Methylicorpusculum oleiharenae: one gene and its partner. The protein of the gene in region 1 interacts with the protein of each later gene in a pairwise test. Links are inferred from orthologs where the notes say so. Each region holds a gene or a part of one and is shown on either strand. Other genes may lie near its edges.

Evidence for each region.
Region 2: the proteins of eno (region 1) and rpe interact in binary tests that used the Escherichia coli proteins (3 or more experiments, as listed by UniProt). The link is inferred for Methylicorpusculum oleiharenae from one-to-one orthologs.

Annotation. Positions count from the first base shown.
Region 1 is NZ_WUTY02000001.1:4,814,478-4,817,645, reverse strand. Bases 1-2,836 are described here. They hold eno (phosphopyruvate hydratase), read left to right. Parts: upstream 1-696; coding sequence 697-1,977; downstream 1,978-2,836. Other genes in these bases: ispD (2-C-methyl-D-erythritol 4-phosphate cytidylyltransferase), read left to right, coding at 2,401-2,836; ftsB (cell division protein FtsB), read left to right, coding at 2,034-2,312; kdsA (3-deoxy-8-phosphooctulonate synthase), read left to right, coding at 1-688. Outside these bases: more of ispD, read left to right, coding at 2,837-3,096; ispF (2-C-methyl-D-erythritol 2,4-cyclodiphosphate synthase), read left to right, coding at 3,093-3,168. UniProt on the Escherichia coli protein: Catalyzes the reversible conversion of 2-phosphoglycerate (2-PG) into phosphoenolpyruvate (PEP). It is essential for the degradation of carbohydrates via glycolysis.
Region 2 is NZ_WUTY02000001.1:362,570-365,768, forward strand. What follows is about bases 307-3,173. They hold rpe (ribulose-phosphate 3-epimerase), read left to right. Parts: upstream 307-1,339; coding sequence 1,340-2,008; downstream 2,009-3,173. Other genes in these bases: GO003_RS01740 (P-II family nitrogen regulator), read left to right, coding at 307-480; GO003_RS01745 (CBS domain-containing protein), read left to right, coding at 477-887; GO003_RS01750 (cold-shock protein), read left to right, coding at 1,020-1,223; acnB (bifunctional aconitate hydratase 2/2-methylisocitrate dehydratase), read right to left, coding at 2,075-3,173. Outside these bases: GO003_RS01735 (DUF1538 domain-containing protein), read left to right, coding at 1-118; more of GO003_RS01740, read left to right, coding at 130-306; more of acnB, read right to left, coding at 3,174-3,199. UniProt on the Escherichia coli protein: Catalyzes the reversible epimerization of D-ribulose 5-phosphate to D-xylulose 5-phosphate.

The DNA of each region.
Region 1 (3,168 bases):
CAAATCTTCATTCGACAAAGCCAATCGTTCTTCACATAACACCTTCCGTGGCTTGGGCGTTGATGCGGGGCTAAAGATCCTCGAAAAAGTCAAACAACAAATCGGCGTGCCTGTTTTAACCGATGTACATGAAGACACACCCTTGGAAGAAGTGGCAAAGGTCGTCGATGTGATGCAAACGCCAGCTTTTTTATGCAGACAGACCAATTTCATTCAGAATGTCGCCAAACAAGGCATTCCGGTCAATATCAAAAAAGGCCAATTTTTAGCGCCTTGGGATATGGTTCATGTGGCCGAAAAAGCCAAGGCCACAGGCAATGAACAAATTATGGTGTGTGAGCGCGGCGTTTCATTCGGCTACAACAATCTGGTGTCTGATATGCGATCACTGGCGGTGATGCGAGATACCGGTTGCCCGGTAGTTTTCGACGCCACCCATTCGGTGCAACTGCCCGGAGGTCAGGGCACCTGTTCAGGCGGGCAGCGTGAATTTGTTCCTGTTTTGGCCAGAGCCGCTGTTGCTGTGGGCATTTCCGGATTGTTCATGGAAACGCACCCAAATCCGGCCGAGGCGAAAAGCGATGGTCCAAACTCCTGGCCTATGCACCGCATTAAAGAATTATTAGAGATTTTAATCACCCTTGATCACGCTGTTAAAGCAAGCAGTTTGATCGAAACAACCTTATAGGAAAAACGATGGCGGCAATAGTAGATATTAAAGCAAGAGAAATCCTGGATTCGCGTGGTAACCCGACGATCGAAGCCGATGTCATTCTTTCATCCGGAGTAGTCGGCAGCGCGATGGTGCCATCGGGCGCCTCCACCGGCGAACGTGAAGCGATCGAATTACGCGATGGCGATAAAGCACGTTATTTGGGTAAAGGTGTTTTGAACGCAGTAAACAACGTCAAAACTGAAATTCGTTCAGCCGTTTTAGGAATGGATGCGGCGGATCAGGCCGGCATTGATCAAAAAATGATAGTACTTGATGGTACCGATACTAAAGCCCGTTTAGGCGCAAACGCAATGCTGGCTGTTTCTATGGCTAGCGCACACGCTGCTGCAAAAGAAGCGGCACAGCCTTTGTATCGCTATCTGAACAAATCCGGTGAATTCGTTATGCCCGTACCGATGATGAACATCATCAACGGCGGCTCCCATGCCGATAACAGTGTCGATTTGCAGGAATTTATGATTTTGCCTGTGGGTGCGCCCACTTTCCGCGAAGCGATTCGTTATGGAACTGAAGTTTTTCACACGCTGAAAAAAGTATTGTCCGATAAAGGTTTGGCAACAACCGTAGGCGATGAAGGTGGTTTTGCACCGAATCTTTCTTCCAATGAAGAGGCCATCAGCGTCATTCTGCAAGCGATTGAAAAAGCTGGTTACAAACCAGGCGTAGATATCTACCTGGGTCTGGATGCGGCTGCTTCTGAATACTATAAAAACGGCGTATACGATCTGGCTTCAGAAAAGAAAACCTATACCTCCGAAAAAATGGTCGATTTCCTGGCTGATTGGGTTAATAAATATCCGATTATCAGTATTGAAGACGGTCTGGACGAAAACGATTGGGACGGCTGGAAATTACTGACTGAAAAACTGGGCGGTAAAATCCAATTGGTTGGTGATGATCTGTTTGTCACCAATCCGGCTATTTTGAAACAGGGCATAGAAAAGAACATTGCCAACTCTATTCTGATCAAAGTCAATCAAATCGGTACCTTGACCGAAACTTTGGCCGCAATCGATATGGCCCAGGCTGCAGGTTATTCTGCCGTTGTTTCTCATCGTTCAGGTGAAACCGAAGACACCACTATTGCTGATTTAGTGGTTGCTACCGGCACCGGTCAGATAAAAACAGGTTCATTGAGCCGTTCCGACCGTATTGCCAAATACAACCGCCTGATGAAAATCGAGGATGAGTTGGAAGGCAAAGCCCTTTATGCAGGCCGCAAAGCCTTCAGAATGCTCTAGGATTGACTGGTGAGAGCGGTCCTGCCGGGCCGCTCTTGACTAATCGTATTGATCATATGAGCGCTTATAAAATTATTTCAATCATTATTGTTCTGTTGATAGCCCATTTGCAGTATCGTTTGTGGTTAGGTGATGGCGGTATCAAGCAGATTGAACAATATGACCAAAAACTGCAGGATTTAAGCTTGCAGGTCAAGGAAAAAAAAGAACGCAACGATCAGCTTTACAGTGAAGTGCTGGACTTGCGCAAAGGCCAGGACGCCATTGAAGAAAGAGCCCGTTACGAATTGGGAATGATTAAGGAAAATGAAACTTTTTTTCAGGTTCTGGAATAAAAGGTCTTTTTCTTTTAATCCGGCACTTCCAAAATGCGCTTCGCGCATCACCTCACTAAACCGCTTTTTGCTAACGCGCTATTTTTAAATGAACACAATACACTCCCGATTTTGGGCTATTGTTCCTGCGGCCGGGGTTGGCAAAAGGATGCAAGCCGATAAGCCCAAACAATATCTCTCCCTGGCTGGAAAAGCCGTATTAGAACAAACTCTGCTGCGTTTGTTGGACGTTGAACAATTGAGCGGAATAGCGGTTGCTATTTCTCAGGAAGACCCCTATTGGCCTGAACTGGGAATTGCCGGACACCCCAAGGTTATCACTGCGCCCGGCGGTAAAGAACGGGCCGACTCAGTGCTGTCCGGTTTAAGATCGATTCGCGAACGTGCTGATGACAATGATTGGGTGCTGGTGCATGATGCTGCAAGACCTTGTATTACTCGTAGTGATGTTGTTTTGTTGATGGCGTCCTTGAAAGACGATGCTGTTGGCGGCATTTTGGCTTTAGCTTCGCATGACACACTCAAGCAGGTTGAAGGACGAATCATTCATGGCACTCTGGATAGGACACATATTTGGCGGGCATTGACACCGCAAATGTTTCGCTACGGAATGTTGAAAGCTGCACTGGAAGCAGGGGAGGGCAATCCGGCGATTACCGATGAGGCCAGCGCACTGGAATTAATGGGTTATCAACCCAAAATAGTCGAAGGCAGGCCGGATAATATAAAAATCACGCGTCCCGAGGACTTGGCGCTGGCGCAATTTTATTTGGAGCAACAATGATTCGAATTGGTCAAGGCTATGATGTTCATCGGTTTAAAGACGATGGCGATGTGATCCTGGGTGGCGTCACTA
Region 2 (3,199 bases), 4.5 Mb from region 1 along the record:
TCCATTGATTGACGGATTTGGTTTAATCGCGTTTGCCAGTCTATTTGCAGTTATTGCTGTTCTCACCTATGCCCAAATCGCAGAACTGCTCAATAAATACCGTAATTCATCAAAATAGTGAGAATAATCATGCGTTTCAAACTAATTATTGCATTTGTAGAAGACACCAAGACCGACCTGGTGCTTGATACGGCTCGTAAAAGTGGCGCTAAAGGTGCCACGGTCATCAATCACGCCCGTGGCGAAGGCCTTAAAACATCCAAGACCTTTTTCGGCCTGACCCTCGAAACGCAAAGAGATGTTTTAATGTTCCTGGTCGAAGAGCATTTGAGCCGTCATATTCTAGAAAAGATTGCCAAAGCTGCCGAATTTGACAGCACTTCAGGCACCGGGATCGCCTTTAAAATCGATGTAGAGGATGCCATTGGCGTCATGCATCAGGTTGAAGAACTCACTCACGAACTGGAAGACGAAATATGATTGATACCACAAAAATAATACGCGTCAGGGATATCATGAAAACCAGCTACGCCCTGATTGATGGCGCCGCAACCGTCAGCGCCGCGCTGAAAATGATGAAAGAAGAAAAAACCTCGACGCTCATCGTTAACAAACGCCATGACCTGGATGAATACGGCCTGATCACCTCCGGTGACATTGCCCGGCACGTCCTTGCCAAGGATAAATCACCGGACCGGGTCAACGTTTACGAAATAATGAACTGTCCTGTCATTCATGTTCATCCTGACATGGATATCCGCTTGTGCTCAAGATTGTTTGCCACCTATAACCTGGTAAGAGCACCTGTTGTTGAAAACAGAGTGGTAATAGGCATGGTTAGCCCTAACTCGTTGGTCCTGGATGGCTTGTATCAAATATGCAGATGACAGGTTTACATTATTAGCAGTAAAATGAGGCCATCAGAATGTGAGTATTGGGTTAAACCGAACCTTCAGTCTCGGGTTGTCAATGTTATCCTTCTGTGTCAAACATAGTTTTTATTAGTTGGAGTTTTTCAAATGGCAACAGGCACTGTAAAGTGGTTTAATAATACAAAGGGTTTTGGATTTATCGAGCCTTCAGAAGGCAAAGATGATGTATTCGTTCACCATTCAGTCATCCAAGGTGACGGATTTAAAACTTTAAATCCAGGCCAAACGGTAAAGTTTGACATAGAAACGGGTCCAAAAGGCTTAACCGCTGCCAATGTTACACCTGTTTAACTAAAAGTCTTTTGGGAACCAAAAGGGCTCTTGTGTAAAACACAAGAGCCCTTTTTTATGCCTTAAAAGCTGAAAAAAGTTATAATTTTTTATTTATCGATTCAGAGGATTACATAATGAAAGAAAATTGGATTGCCCCCTCCATTCTCTCTGCCGATTTTGCACGTTTGGGCGAAGAAGTTGACAACGTATTGGCCGCAGGCGCCGATGTAGTCCATTTCGACGTAATGGATAATCACTTTGTCCCCAATCTCACTATTGGCCCTTTAGTTTGCGAGGCACTGAGAAAACACGGTGTAACAGCACCTATCGATGTTCATTTGATGATTGAACCGGTTGACCGTATTGTTCCTGATTTTGCCAAAGCCGGCGCCAACTTCATCACTTTTCACCCGGAAGCCTCTGTTCATATTGACAGAACATTGCAATTAATCCGAGACAATGGCTGCAAAGCCGGATTAGTGTTTAATCCAGGCACCTCTTTGCATTATTTGGATTATGTGATGGACAAACTGGATATGATTCTGTTGATGTCAGTCAACCCGGGCTTTGGCGGACAGTCATTTATTCCATCCGCTCTGGACAAACTGCGCCAAGTGAGAAAAATAATTGATGAAAGCGGCTATGATATTCGCCTTGAAATTGATGGGGGCGTCAAAGTAGATAATATTCGTGAAATTAAAGCAGCCGGTGCAGACACTTTTGTTGCCGGTTCTGCGATTTTCGGAAAACCCGATTACAAACAAATCATCGACGAAATGCGAGCTGAATTGGCTAAAGCCTAATCAGAACAAAACCAGCCGTAGGCCCGGCACAAAACCGGGCTTACGGCTGTTTTGTTTACAGACAATCTAAGAAGTTAAAGCGACATCGTCAGCCTTGTTTTTATAATCATCGATCTTGTCAAAATTTAAATAGCGATAGGTATCCTCAGACGTTTGCTGGATTTGCATGGCGTATTGCATATACTCATCAAAAGTGGGAATCCGGCCAAGAATCGAACATACTGACGCGAGCTCTGCAGAAGCCAGATAAACATTTGCACCATTGCCCAAACGATTAGGAAAATTGCGTGTCGATGTTGACACTACGGTCGCATTATCGGCCACGCGCGCCTGGTTACCCATACATAACGAGCAACCCGGCATTTCCATCCTCGCACCCGAACGACCGAAAATACCGTAATAACCTTCCTCAACCAATTGCGACTGATCCATTTTGGTAGGTGGAGACATCCACAGCCGGGTTGGTAATTCGCCTTTATAGTTATCCAATAACTTGCCGGCCGCGCGGAAATGGCCAATGTTGGTCATACACGATCCAACGAACACTTCGTCAATTTTTGTTCCCGCCACATCGGATAGCGTTTTAACATCGTCAGGATCATTGGGACACGCCAGCAAAGGCTCTTTGATTTCGCTCATATTGATGTCGATGATTTCAAAATATTCGGCATCGGCATCAGGCTTCAGCAAAACCGGATTAGCCAGCCACTCTTCCATAGCGTTAATTCGTCTCGAAATCGTCCGGGTATCGCCATAACCTTCCGCGATCATCCATTTCAACAAAGTGATGTTGGAATTCAGATATTCTCTGATCGGGGCCTCACTCAAACGGATTGTGCAGCCCCCCGCAGAGCGCTCCGCTGAAGCATCCGATAATTCGAAGGCTTGTTCAACCTTTAAGTCGGGCAAGCCTTCGATTTCGAGAATACGGCCGGAAAACACGTTTTTCTTGCCTTTTTTCTCAACCGTTAACAAGCCTTTTTGGATAGCCGCATAAGGAATGGCATTGACCAAATCCCGTAAAGTAATGCCTGGTTGCATTTCACCGCTGAAACGGACTAAAACCGATTCCGGCATATCCAGAGGCATCACGCCGGTAGCCGCAGCAAAAGCCACCAAACCGGATCCGGCTGGAAAAGATATCCCTATTGGGAAACGGGTGTGTGAGTCACCGCCGGTTCCAACCGTATC